2 regions of the Halonatronomonas betaini genome follow, and region 2 is predicted to be linked to the other one. Evidence: riboswitches for the same ligand, from Rfam matches in the RefSeq annotation. Region 2 holds a riboswitch; the other holds the start of a gene.
What was found. A riboswitch is a leader RNA that binds a small molecule or an ion and turns the genes downstream of it on or off. The one in region 2 is predicted to bind cyclic di-GMP.

Region 1 (7,575 bases), on a different contig from region 2:
CTTGCCAGATAATCAATAATAATTCCATAGATTCCACCGGCTAAAAAGCTTACAACATCGGCAAAACCGGTTGTAAAATAATAAGCAAATGAAACCAGTAGTCCTAAAATTGCTCCTCTAATAATAGCAACATGCCGTTTATTATTGGTTACTAAACCAATAACAACGCCCATTAAAAAACGATTATACCAGAGGGCCCATAATGATATCCAGTTACCGGCAAATCCAGTTCTATAACCAGCTCCTAAGATACAGATAATGCCTAAAAGTGAACCGATTAAAATTGATGTTTTTATTCTATCTGTTAGCAAAATATCACTCCTATAATTTAAAATTAATTTTTACTCAATAAATAATTAGAGATAGAAAAAACTTCTCCTGCTTTAAATTTAAAATAATTATCAGAATGAAAAAATCCAGACTTAATAGCCTAAAAAAGAACCTGCAAAGTTATGAATCATCTTTAAATAATATTCAGTTTTTAATTGTTTTAGATAAGTTCTTTCCTACTTTCATTGCAAAATAAATAATTGCAAATTGAAAGATCATTAATGGGATTAATGATCTAAGAGTTAAAAATGCAACTATAACTGCTAATGCAGTTATAATATAACCAAGATCTGAATTTATCCTAAAACCTAAAATAATAACACCTGCTATAACTAATTGCAGAAAAATTATAAGAGCTAACAAAGAATTCACCTCAATAAATTATTATTTCATTCACCGCTAATAATCATATAAGTTATATCATCACTGCCAATTTCATTACCGGTATAATCTTTGAAATCTTTTTTGATTTTTTTAATAATCTCTATTGGTTTAAGGTGACAGGAATTCTTTAAAACTTTATCAAGTCTTTTTTCTCCATACATTTCAGGAATTTTGTTATTTATATCTTTAGAAGTTTCTTCTACCAGCCCATCTGTAGTTAAAAATAATTTGTCACCAGATAGAATTTTGAAGTTTTCAAGTTTATGATTTAAAGTCTGGTTATAAAATTTTATATCAATAGCTGTAGAAATAGGTGCACCTGAATTCTGTAACTTTCTTAAAGTTCCATCTTCCCTGATGATTACAGGTGGAACCTGAATGCCGGCATTAATAAATGAAAATTCTCTTTCTTCAATATTCAATAACCCTATCAGAAGACAAACCATATAATCTCTTGAAAATTCTTCCTGGTGATATCTATTAATTATATGTTTTAATAAAGCATCAGGAGATAAATCAATATTATTATTTAATTTACTGGAGATATAATTGTTGATTGTCTCTCTTAAAAATATATTGAGCATTGAACCATCAAGTCCATGTCCACTTACATCTGCAAGATAGATCAAAAGATAATTACCAATTTTTATAGCATTATAAAAATCTCCTCCTAACCTTTCTGCAGGTTGAAAATAAACTTCATATTTGAAGTTATCTATTTCTGGTAATTTTTTTGGCAAAAAGTGTTCATGTAGCTTAATTCCTTTTTTAAATTCTTTATTTAGTTTATTATATAATGATTCAATTTCTTGATTATATTCTTTTAATTTATTCTCATCTTCTTTTCTTTGAGTAATATCACGGAAACTCTGAATCATACCAATTATTTCTCCAGCTTCATTTTTATAAGGCACAACAGTAACAATAAAATATTTAGTTTTATTATTGAATTTAACTTTAATATCTTCTTGAATAGTCTGGCCATTTTCCAATATCTTTTTTATTGAACAATCTTCTGTATTACAATTTTCAGTACAAAAAACTTCGTAACATTTTAAATCATTTTTCTTAAAGCCTTCCCTGTTTTTATAAGATTCACTTAATAATTTATATTTTTCATTTGTTTTTATTACATTGTAATTTAAATCTACATACCTGATTGCTTCAGTGGATAAATTTAGAATCTTATCTAGCATATTTTTAGTAGATTTAAGTTCTTTTTGGGCTTTCTTTTTCTCTGTAATATCATGTTTAATTGCAATATATTTAACTGTTTCATCTTTCCAATTTTTTATAGGTGAAATTGAAGTTTCTTCCCAAAAAAACTCTCCATCTTTTTTGCGATTATAAATTTCACCATGCCACTTTTCTCCTGAAGAAACAGTCTCCCAGAGATCAGTATAAAAATTATCTGTATGATATCCTGACTTTAATACCCTTGGATTTCTACCAATAATTTCTTCAGGCTTATAACCAGTAAGTTCAATAAAACCTGGATTTACATATTCAATTTCTCCACTGGTATCAGTTATTAAAATTGTTTCTGGACTCTGCTCAATTGTTTGATTTAATTTTAGGGCTTCGTTTTTATAATTAAATAGTGATAGATAATTTTTAATCTTTCTTACAATCAATTCAATACTAAATGATTTATAAATCAAATCTATAGCTCCTAAATTTAAGCATTCAATGCCTTTATCCTGGTTTGCATAATCAGCAATAAATATTAATGGTATATCTTTAATACTGTTAATTTCATTAATTTTTTCGCACAGGGAAAGACTGTCAATATCAGGTAAATTTAAATCTGCTAATATTAAATCTGGATTAATTCTTTTTGTTAAGGAAACAGCTTCTCGTCCTGATTTTGCGCTGATAATTAAATATTCGTCCCCCATTAATTCCTTTATGCTATGATATAAAGTTTTTTCTGCATCAACTATTAAAATAGTAACTATATTTTTCCCCATTGTATAACCCCTTAAAAACTAAAATTAATTAAATGAAAAATTGAATGAAAATAAGTTAATTTCTTGAATCTAAAAGAAAGCTAATAATAAGATTATTCACTTCTTCTGATGCTGTAACCATAGGCATATGATGATTATCTGCAATAATTTCAAGATTGGAGTTAAGAAGTTGATCATCAAGTTTTCTAGCATCATCAACTGAAACCCAACTATCATCTGCCCCCCAGATTAATAAAATATTAGTTTCTAGCTGATCAAGATTATCTAGTTCATCAGAACTGCTTCTTACTAAATCAATCCAGGCCCTGGCAGTTCCTTCAATTTCCAGGGGCTCCAGATATTTTGACAGTTCTTCTTCAGAAACTTCTCTGCCATAAGCAGATTTTAAAGCTCGATTAATAGCAAAGGGCTGATGTATAATATTCCGAATAGCAAATTCAAATAAATGATTGAAAGGAGTCTGTTCAATTAAATTACCAAATAAATTAGGTGGAGAATTAAAGACTGCTCCAGCAACAAAGACTAATGCCTCAACATCCTCATTTCTATTAAATGTCATTTCAGCAATAGGTTTGGCCCCCATAGAATGACCTACTAAAATCCAGGGGGTGTTGTCATTAAATAATTCAGAATCTAAATAATCCAGGAGACCCCATAGCCAGTCTGCTCTATTTTTTGCAGTATGATCCAGACCTGGCTGCCTATCACTAAAACCAAAGGCAGGAAGGTCTACTGTGATTACAGTAAAACCGTTTTCACTTAATGGTCCAGTATTTTCACGCCAGCAATAGGTTGAACCCCCCATGCCATGGACCATTAAAATCTTTCCTAGTGATTGATCTGTTCTAGCTTTATCAATTCTGTAATGCAAACTTATTCCATCTACTTCAATAAAGTGACTATTATCAAAAGGAGTTTTATTTTCAACTGAATAAGCTTTTGTAATTTGACTACTTAAAACCAGGACCACTATTATTATAATAATCATAAAAATTGAAATTACATGTCTTTTACACGGGATTTTAATAATCAAGCTAATCACCCCAGAATAATACTAGTTTTAAATCTATAATAATTATTATATCATAAAAAATAATCCTTTGAATATTAAATAATTCAAAGGAATAGAGCTGCAGGATTAGAACTGCTTTATATTTAGCAGTATTTTATCTGAATTAGATTTATGACCAGGTTTTAGTCCCCTCAAATTCTAAGATTAATTCAGATATATAATTATAAATTTTATTATACAGCTTTAAAATTCTCTTCATTTTAATCACCTCAAAAAATATTAACCACGGCATCAAAAATTGCCGTGGTTTAAAGTATGCAACCTGGCAATCTTTATAAAAGACCCATAGCTTTGCGTCCCTGCCTCGCAGCAGGTTTGCCCAGTTATTTAATTTTATATTATTTGCTACTAAAGAACTAATTCTAGATAGAATCAAAAACTCCTGCAAAAACTTCAAACTTTTTTAGTTAATTTAATAATAAATTATATAAATCTTTGCCAGCTACATTTTTGAATTTACCAGATTCAAGATGCCAGTATTGAGCATTATCAGTATAATCATTTATATGCCTGACCAGATGAGGATGACATGTTAATACAAATATCTGATGGCTGTTACCTAACCTGGATAGAATCTGAACTGTGTTTATTAAATGGCTTCTATCAAAATTAACCAGAGAATCATCAAGAATTACCGGTAAAGCTGACTTAATTTCTTTAATTCTGCTTAAGCGAACAGCAAGAAATAACTGCTCCTTTGTTCCTCTACTTAAAATATTTACAGTCTCCTGCTCTCTTCCACTGGCAAGTCTGGTCTTAAAGTCATTTTCTTTAAGGTCGGCTGGAGGATTTATTTCCTGATATTCACCGGCAGTCATCTCTGATAATAGATCTGCTGCTGGCTGTAATAGTTCCTCTCTGGCTCTCTTGATTACACGGGCTTGAACTTCTTTAAATATAAAAGAAGCTGTTCTATTAATTGCATATCTTTCTGCAAGCTTTTTTAATTTACTCTGATTATTGTCAATCGTAGCATGGGCCTCTTCTATTTTAGCTGGTGAGGCCAGCTCTTTTTTTGTATCCTTTAAGCTCTGAAGCCTGTCTTCTTTCATCTTTTTATTCTTTGCAATTAAATCAAGTTCTTCCTTTAAATTTTTATAAACAGTTTCGACTTCTTCAATGGAGGTAAAAGAGTTATAATGTCTCTGAAAAAGTTCAATTAAAGTGTCGGTTTCATTTGCAAGTGGTGAATCTATAAAAGAATCTTTAATATGATCAGCTGAACTAATTTTAGCTACTAACTGGTTGGTTAACTGGTCTAGCTGATTTTGTTTTTCCCGATATTCCAGAAACTTATTGGATTTTTTAATAAAATCCTGCAAAAATTCTACAGGATCTCTATCTGATGAAAAATCTGAAAACTTATCACTTATATCAGATTTAGCTGTTTCTCTACCCTGCCAGGCATCATTAAGATTTCGAGCATAATTAAGATACTCTAAAGCTTTATCCAGTGCTGAAAATAATTCTTCTGACCTTAAAATAAGCCTGTCCTCTGCTGGCAGGATTAATGCTGAATCAGTTAGCTTTGAATTAAGTTGAACCAGTAAGTTTCTCAATTCGTCTAATTCCCTGACGATTTTTTCTTTCTTATTTTGAATCTCTTCTCTGGTATTTAGCCATCTATCATAACTATTATTAATATCTCTTAAACCATTAAAATAATCCTTAATAAGCTCAGGACTTGCAGAGTTTTCTAAACCTAAAATTTCCTGATAATGGTTTAATTCTTTTTCAGCAGAATTCTTTTTGGCTTTTATAGCTTCAATCTCATCTTCAAGCAAAGAAAGCTTATGTTGTATATCTTCAAGCTCTTTATCAAGGTTTTCTTTTTTATCCTGTAGAACTATTTCTTTCTGATGTTTACCATGATAATATAAATAACTTAATAATAATCCACCACCACCAATGACTATAGCAGCAATAATATTAAAAAAAGCAGAAGAAGCTCCAGCTCCAATTGAGATAAAACCGATTAATAAGGAGTTTTTAAATATTCTTTCTGGATTGCCATCTTTTATACTTGAAAGTTCTTCATTTAACCTGGTAAGCCTGCTTTCTAAATCATGTTTCTCATCAAGACTGGTTTCTAAATTATCTCTACAGGCTTTAAAATCAGCTATATTGTTAAGTAATTTCCTCCGCTCAATCTGGTCGTTTCTAATAGATAAGATACTATTAAAATCTTCCTCCCATTCCTGATTAAACTCTACTGCTTCAGCTTTAATATTCTTTAGCTCATTTTGATTTCTCTCTTTTTGTTGAATGAAATTATCAATTTTTTCTTTAAGCCCTGAAATATTTTTTTGATAATTTTCTAAATCTGAACTTTTATTTAATAAGCTGTTTTTTATTGTTTCAGGATTTTGAGAGCTAACTCTACTTTTAAATATACTCTTTTCTTGCTGATATTTTTCATTTTTTGATATAAAATCATCCAGTAGATTTCTTGCAGTTGATTTCTTATTCTCACTATATTTTGCCTGATTAAGCTCTGCGCCTGAATGGTTTTCCAGCTGCTGCCTTAAGTTCAGTATTTTTGAAAATTCATGATAATTGTTCTTTAAGAGATCTATTCTGATTCGTTTCTTTTCTAAACTACTTAAATCATTATTCAAGTCATCTATTGTATCTTTAAGATTATCAATCTCTTCTTCAGTTTTGATATACTTTTTTACCTGCTTTAAAGCTTCATTCTTTTTCTTTTCTGCCTCTGCAATGTTTTCCTGGTAGGGTTTAAATTCTCCAACACTGGCCCGGCCAGTTGTTCTCCCAATATTATAAGCTTTATTATCAAAATGACTAATTGCCTGGGGTAATTCAACTATCTTAGAAAGTCCTGCCCCTAATAAAATAGATTGGAGTCTATCTTTATCACCTTTGCCTGAAAGTCCGGCAGGCTCTTTAGTTAATTCATCAAGGCTTATTGTAAAAATTTGATGATATGTAAAGCGATCAAGATTGTTATAAAGCTGGCCAGGAGTTTCTGGTCCTGATTCTGGCCCCTGATTATTTAAAGATATTAAAACAGGATCGGCATAACCTTTAAGTTTCAACTGATACTCTAAATTATCTTCAGTTTCAATATCAGCCTCTATATCATACTTATCCGCCGGTGCTGGTAATTTATCAGTATTAGGAATACCATAACCTAAATAACGAAGGATATGCATGAATGTCGTCTTACCAGAGCGGTTTGGGCCTCCAATTACCACTATATTTGGGGATAAAGCTTCAAGTTTCTGATTATTATAGATTCCAAAATCATTAAGATGTAAATTTTTTAATCTCAAATATCATCACCTCCAGCAAATAAATAAGCAATAATCTTATTCCGAGCTGCTTCTATAATTTCCTGCTTGGTTTCTGGATCAGGATAAAAACTGTCATTATCTCTGTTCTCATGATCTTCATCACCTTCCCAGATAGATCCCCATTCTCTTAATAATTTAGCTTCTAGATCTGGATTATTAGAAACCTCTTTAAAGATTTTATCTATCTCCTTATAAATTTCATTTTCCTTAAATTCTTCCAGATCAGGAAGTTCTTCAGAAGTTCTTATCTGAACAGAATGGGTCCAGACAAAAGGATAATTACCAGGGGAGGCCAGATTTCTATTGAGAAAATCCCTTAAATCTTCCTCGGCTTCATCCTGATTACTTGAAATCCGTTCATGGAGTGGTCCATGGCCTGTAATAACCCAGCGAATAATAACGCCCTTAACTGGAGCTTTACCATCAATAAAAACATTTTCTCTATCAATACCATGAAAATCTATTTCATCAGTGAAATTATTGTCCTGTTGCTTCTCTGCTTTTT
Region 2 (7,575 bases):
AGCGAGATGGACCGTCAAGATGTATCATCCATCTAAGGCTTACTGAAGAACAAAAAGAAAGACAGCAGGAAATAAAATTTGATCATATAGATAATATCGGCAATCAATTTCTCCAGCTCCTGAATGATCAGCTCAGGAGCGGCGATATCGTTACCCGCTGGAACAAGAAACATTTCATAGTTCTCCTGGCCAATATCGAATGCAATGATGCCGAAAAAGTTACCAGCAGAATCAAAAATTCCTTTAAAGCAAGGTTTGGCCTGCCAGCTGGCCTGAGCATTTCCCAGAAGATTTATAGGCTCAAAGATCATAAATTAAAATAAATTGTCAAAGAACGTCTTTATTTAATCTCCCATCGCAAGATGGGACTATTTTTTTGCCCTAATCAATCAGCACAGATCAGCTCCAGCCAGACCAGCATTCAACCAGACCTGATCCAGTCCCTCCCCGGTACCTCCTCGGTATCTCCTCGGTACCTCCCCGGTCCCGATATGCTTTTAACATACGAATAACACATTTTTGACTCAAGCCTGATTGTCATAATTAAGAACTTCATAAACAGCTGAGATCCCGTCACCCTCAGGTCTGACAATTCGGAACCAGTAATCTCTATTAGGCTTTAACCTATCCACCATAAAGCTTCCTCTACCCTCAGAATCAGTCATCCCCTCAACTTTCCGTTCAAGATCATCAAAATCACCAATACCGGTAAGAGTATCACCGCCATTCCAGTTATTAAAGTTGCCCTCACCAACAATCAAATAATATTCTAGCTCGGCTTCGGCCTGATATATAATCTCAAGTTCCACCCAGTTATCTCTGGAACCAACAGACTCACTGGGATCACCTGATCTTTTCACAAATTCAACACCGTAAATTGTCCTGAAATTATTGCCATTATGAAATGAAGTCAGCGCTGCCCTCATAAAAAGATTATTCCCATTTAAAGTCGTTCCCTGACTCATCTTATTCCAGGCTGCTTTATCATCAACGGTCAGTAATTTCGAAAATTCAACTGCTTCTTTGAATAAATTTCTATTCTTTCTTGAAGCCTTGCTATCTCCACCATCATTTTTCACATATCTCCGACAAATAGACTTGCCATATCTCTTATAATAAACAAACTCTTTACCAAATTTTCCACTGGCAGCCTCAGACATCAACGGCATTTTAACTTTACTCAAATTATCATCCCCCTTTTATTTGTCAGACCTATCCTAAAGCAAGATTTCACAAGTCAGGCAATCTATATCAACAGCAGTTTAGCACTTTACTCTGCTGGCTTTCTATTTAAGTGATATTTCTAATTAGTATTAAGAAAATCCTTTATTTTCTAAATACAACTCATCATAACACCATAATAAATAAATTGCAAGTGCTTTTTCAAAAATAATAAATTTATTTTTTAACTGGTACAAATTGTCGTTGCCACGACAATCGGGAAAATTCGAAATGCATTTTGACGTCTTCCCGATGAACTGAAATGACCGGATAAGAATACGCATTTAAAAAGACTCATTAAAAACATATGTCGATTTCATCGACGACTGCAATTGGGAAAGCAATTATTTTTAAGTTTATCATCCCAATATCATTCACAATCCATATCCAATATTATATAATTAAATTTAATAACAAAGATAAACTCTATTTAACTAAATTAGCCATTTAGATTAAACTGATTTCCAGGGGGAGTTAACAATGTACACCATGGTTTGCAATAACTGCAGCAAAAAGTCATATTCCAGTTCCTCCAGCGGTGAATGGGAATGTCCTTATTGTGGCGAGCATATTGAAGATGAAGAGTTAAGTTTAATCTAAAATCAATTAATTGCTTTACTAACCTGTCATTAATTTAATGGCAGGTTTTTAGCGTTATCCTAACATCATTCAAATTCTCTATAAATAATAATATAATTAGTATAATAATAAATTTGAAGATATGAACATAAATCTAAAATAAAAGAGGAGGAATCATTATTTTGAAAAAAATATTATCATTACTAACTGTTTTTACTTTACTTATGGTTTTTTCAGCCTGTGACAATATTGGTGATAATGGAGTAGATATTATTGACCAGACTTATGATATTACTGTTGAGGTTCTAGATGAAAACGACCAACCAGTCAGTGACATTGGAGTTGTTGTTAATAGCGATGAAATCTATGATACTGATGATTCAGGAAGAGTAGATATTTCAAGTCTCGAAGGCGAAAACCGTATAGAAATCCAGGACGACAGCTACCCTTCTAAAACAGTAGATAGCAGCAACGATGGCGACATCATAACCTTTAGGCCAGATGAAGTTACTGGCAGCGGCCTAACTATTAGAGGCAAATTATCAGATGAATCTGAAGTCCAGGCTGCTGATACCAGTAACAACCCAGACATTGGCCAGATAGTTCTCATATTCAGGTATGGCTATGAAGTTATCGACATTGAAAATGAGACTTTTTCTATTGATTTCCCTAGAGAACCTGGCGCAATCACCTTTGTTGATGCAGATGGCAATTATGCCGGTAACCTTGCTTTAGAAAATGGCATGGATTCAATCCCTGGCGATCTTATTGATGAAGATACAAATGAAATAGATCTCGGTTTAATAACCTTTGAAGATGGCACCGCTTATTCCGAAGATGATGAAGTCGTATTCGATAGTCTTACAATTCAGGATAATGACCTGGATGCCGTTGCAGTTGCAGGCAGCTTCTTTAGTGCAGCAGCTATCAGCCCTGACCTAGTTGAAATGATGGCAACTGAATCTCAGGAGATAAGACTCCAGGCCATGTATTTTGTCAGTAATATGACATTAACCGAACCAGATGAAGATAACATAGTAAAAATAAATAATTTCAAAGATTTAGAAATAGAAAACCATCAATTAGAAATCGCCTTTACCCCACAGGTTATATCAGATAGTGATATCGAGGATGATAATAATACTTCAGGTATTGATTTTTACCTGAGCTATAATAATGGTTCACCAGAATATTTTAGAGATGATCAGGTTATTAATCATTATGACACAACAAATATATATTTCCAAAGAGATGGCCTGCCTGGTGCAGGTGAGTATTTTATAGAGAATAATATTGAAAATCTCGATGAATTCACATTTTATCTTCCAGATGTTATCGATCAGGCTGAAGATCACTTTATAACCCTGGATGTTGAAATAGAACTATTTGAAAATGATGAAGGCGATTTATTAATAGACAGAATCAATTGGACATATAAGACATTATCAGGCCAGAAATTAACAGATCCAGAAAATATTTTAACTGGTCAGGAAGTCCAGATTTCAGCCCATACAGATGATAGAGACGAACTTAAAGGTGAATATTATGAAAGTGATATTCATGGTCCAGGAAGAATTTATAGTTCTGACAAAATAACTGATTTATCAGACACTGTAAAGGATCTTAGAGATGAAGAGATTTACTGGGATGATGTTGGTAGTATTAATCTTCCTTATGATGATCTATATGATGTCCATTATGTAACGGGCTATATAAAAACAGAACAAAACTAATAAATTAAACTTAGCTCATTTTTCATATAACTCTTTTAATAACCCTCACACCAGGCATCCTGGGTGGGGGTTATTTTATGTTTGCCTGGCATGGATATTTGCTAATCAGTGAAAGTCTGATGTGGGGGTTAATAGTGCCAACCACTAGCTGAAGACAAGGGTGTCCATCGTGAGATGGAATCTGAAGGAAGTTGGAGGCAAAACTTCGGTCTGAGGAATACGAACTGTATAAAAGGCATATTCCTGTGGGTGAGTTTGCATAACAAAATAAAGCCCAAAACTATTCGAAACAGGAAGTGTAAATACAGCAGATAGGTGAAGTGAAAGTAAATATTCTTAACCAGGGAAGGTCTGACAGTAAATTGTGGTGATGAACTTCTAAGCAATAAACTCTGCAGTAATGTAAGAGCTGAACTGTCAGAATGCAGCAGAAGTCATAGTAGATTGATGGATATATACATCAATTGAAGGATGAAACATTAGGAGGTTTCTTAGATTTGAACAACTCGACGGAAACACATAGAAAGCAGACAACTTCATATGAAGGCTGCTCTCAGGAGAGAAGGCTGGAAGCTAGAAGTAATGAGAGAGTGCAGAGTGTTTCTGCGGCGTTGCCGAATGTAGGAAACGGTGAAAATGCAGACTCCAGTAATCTGATGGAGAAAATTCTAGAGGCTCCTAACCTGAATAGGGCATATAAAAGAGTCGTCAAGAACAAAGGCAGCCATGGAATTGATGGAATGAGTGTAGATGAACTTCTACCTCATCTTGAAAGAAATGGCAGACAGCTTCTAAAAGATATACTGGAATGTAACTACAAACCACAGGCTGTAAGAAGAGTAGAAATACCTAAGCCTGGTGGTGGAGTAAGACTACTTGGTATCCCAACAGTAACGGATAGAATGATTCAGCAGGCAATAACACAACAGCTGACACCAATATTTGACCCAGGATTTTCAGAATATAGTTATGGGTTCAGACCTGGAAGGAATGCACATCAGGCAGTAAATAAAGCTAAAGAATATATAAATGATGGCTATACATGGGTGGTCGATATTGACCTTGAAAAGTATTTTGATACTGTTCAACATGATAAACTGATGTCTTTGGTAGCCAGAAAAGTGCAGGATAGAAGGGTGCTGAAATTGATAAGAGCTTATCTTAACTCAGGAGTAATGATTGATGGTCTAATTAAGAAAACAGATGAAGGATGTCCTCAGGGAGGACCTCTAAGTCCACTACTCAGTAACATTATGTTGGACGAACTGGACAAAGAATTGGGAAAACGCAATCATAAATTCTGCCGTTATGCTGATGACAATCAGATCTATGTCAAAAGTAGGAAAGCGGCTGAAAGAGTTATGAAAAGCATAACTTTATTTATTGAAAAGAAACTGAAACTTAAAGTTAATACAACAAAAAGTGCAGTCGGCAGACCCTGGAGAAGAAAATTCTTAGGGTTCTCATTTTATCGGATGAATGGTGAAGTAAGGATAAGAATCCACCCGAAATCAATCAAGAAAATCAAAACAAAGATAAAAGAACTCACATCAAGAAACAAGCCCTGGACGATGAAATATCGTTTTAAGAAATTAAAACAGACAATCACAGGGTGGGTTAGCTATTACAAAATAGCTGATATGAAAAGCAAGATGCGAGCTCTTGATCAGTGGGCAAGACGACGAATAAGAATGTGCTACTGGAAACGGTGGAAGAAGGTCAAAACCCGCTTTAGGATGCTCAGGAAATTAGGTATTAAAGAGCCCAAAGCGTGGGAATATGCTAACACAAGGAAAGGCTACTGGAGAATATCCAATAGCCCTATACTTGCAAAAAGCTTTACCAATCAGTTATTAAAGAAACTCGGATACTTTAGTTTTACAGAAAGATATGCACAAGTAATTAATACTTAATGAACCGCCCAGTACCGAACGGTATGCTGTGGTGGTGTGAGAGGACGAGAAATAAATTAATTATTTCTCTCCTACTCGATTGCGTTATCCCAGCATCATCGTGCATTATCCCAGCATTATTCAAATCATCGCAAGTATTCCCTATAATAATAAACAGAAAGTGATAGAAAAATCAATAGAGATCGCAGCATCAATAGGAGGAAGTTATTTATGGAGTCGGCCTTTATCTGCGATAAAATCCTATTCAGTCACATATATGAGCTGGAAAGTCGACGGTCTGAAAGAGATTGCTGGCCCTCGACCTACTTTTACCAGATAAAGATTGACACTTATCCAGAAAATCAACCCAGTATCAAAGAGGCCGGCCAGCATTTGCTGGATATCCTTTCCTCAGAAATTAGCTGCTGCGATGTCCTCTGTCAGCTAAATCATGACCAATACGCATTAATCCTTTATGATGTCGATTCCAGAGAAGCTGACAGAATAAAAGATAGAATCTCAAACCATTATAAGCAAACAGCTAGCAAGCTTGAAGCTAAGCTTGAGATAGATTACAAATCCTTATAATAGAATAAATCAAACCTGGAGGTGATTAAAAAACCTGACTCAGCCGAACTGAAAGTTGCTGGATTGGCAGTTTAGGCATGTGGAGAGCACTATAAGAATTAGCTTAATATTTAACCTTCCTTATTGGAGGCAGTGACCTGTTATCTTAAATCTGGTCACCTGAAAAGATAGCAGTGAGCCAGTGGTGAAACCGACCAAAGGGAAAAACCAAATCCAATAAAGGGGGATTAATACTAATGAGAAAACTATTTATCGGTATTTTAGCAATAGCAGTCGTCTTTGGTATGAGCATGGGAGTAATGGCTGATGAAGGTCATGAAGCTACAATTGACCAGGATGGGACTAATTTAGATGCTATGATTGAGCAAGTGGGTGAATCTCATGAGGCTAAAATAACTCAAGAAGGCAATCTTTGGGGATTAGGTCATGATATTCATGATCCAGGCTGGGAAGCTGCAACATATTCCTGGATTGATCAAGCAGGAATAAGAAATGAAGCAATAATTAATTCAGTATCTAGCAGTGATAATACTGCATTATTTTTAAGAATTAATCAAGATGGTATGGAAAATTTTGCTGAAATAAATAGAAATTATGATGAAAATGGTGCTAATTCTTGGTCTGAGATAGATCAAATGGGAAATGAAAATAAAGCTATAATAGATTCATATTTATCAGATTACCCATGGTCAATTTCAAGTGCAGTAACTATCTATCAAGATGGAGATGAAAATAAAGCTGATGTTTTCTCAGGTGGGGAAACTCAGAACCTAGGCGGTAGTGATGCAGATTTAGTTCAAGAGGGTAACAGAAATATCATTGAACTAGTTCAAACTGAAGCAAATGCTTGGATTAAACAAGATGGAGACGATAATTTATTCAGGCTTGAGCATAATACAGAATTCCCAGCACAAAATGACTCAGAAGTATTCTTCACTCAGGAAGGCGACGAAAACAAGTTTGTAGGATTTAATGGTGAAGAAAAAACCGATCGGGCAGTACAAACTGATTCCGTGTTTGCTGGTCAGCAAACTGGTGATAGAAATGTTATAGGTCTCCACCAGGGTGGAAATGATTCTGCAGAAATAAATCAAATTGGAAATGATAATACAGCTTTATTATGGCAAAGTGAAGATGCAGGTCATTCATCTGATATAAATCAAGAAGGATATGAAAATACTGCTGAAGTAATACAAAGCACTAATTAATAGATCTAATAGGTGTTATAATAATGGGCACCTTATTTAATAAGGTGCCCATTATTTCAAAAGCTTAGTTAATTATAGTTGTTTATAGTTATAGGCCTTAATTATTGGTTATAGATTATATTTTTAGTTTTAAGGATTCAAAATGATCTTTAACTAATAAAAAGGAGGCTTATTAATATAATGAAAAAACTATTTGCTTTTACTTTGGCTGTTATATTAGTCTTTGGTATCAGTTTTGTTGGATTGGCAGGCAATGAAGCAGATATTGACCAGATAGGGGACAGCGCAGAAGCTGATGTGGAACAAATAGGTAATGAGCATTTAGGAATAATAAATCAAACAACTGGTAATGTT

Region 1: another riboswitch for cyclic di-GMP. It lies ahead of I0Q91_RS07315 (alpha/beta fold hydrolase); the one in region 2 lies ahead of I0Q91_RS08105 (hypothetical protein).

The regions. Positions count from the first base shown of each region.
Region 1 is NZ_JADPIE010000003.1:381,351-388,925, forward strand. It holds gene I0Q91_RS07300 (hypothetical protein) at 1-311, opposite strand, end outside; gene I0Q91_RS07305 (hypothetical protein) at 475-693, opposite strand; gene I0Q91_RS07310 (PAS domain S-box protein) at 720-2,684, opposite strand; gene I0Q91_RS07315 (alpha/beta fold hydrolase) at 2,740-3,717, opposite strand; cyclic di-GMP riboswitch class I at 4,010-4,086, opposite strand; gene I0Q91_RS07320 (ATP-binding protein) at 4,164-7,049, opposite strand; gene I0Q91_RS07325 (metallophosphoesterase family protein) at 7,046-7,575, opposite strand, start outside.
Region 2 is NZ_JADPIE010000004.1:123,725-131,299, forward strand. It holds gene I0Q91_RS08080 (AfsR/SARP family transcriptional regulator) at 1-323, shown strand, start outside; gene I0Q91_RS08085 (hypothetical protein) at 525-1,184, opposite strand; gene I0Q91_RS08090 (hypothetical protein) at 1,983-3,533, shown strand; gene ltrA (group II intron reverse transcriptase/maturase) at 4,031-5,446, shown strand; gene I0Q91_RS08100 (hypothetical protein) at 5,657-6,013, shown strand; cyclic di-GMP riboswitch class II at 6,130-6,218, shown strand; gene I0Q91_RS08105 (hypothetical protein) at 6,250-7,221, shown strand; gene I0Q91_RS08110 (hypothetical protein) at 7,402-7,575, shown strand, end outside.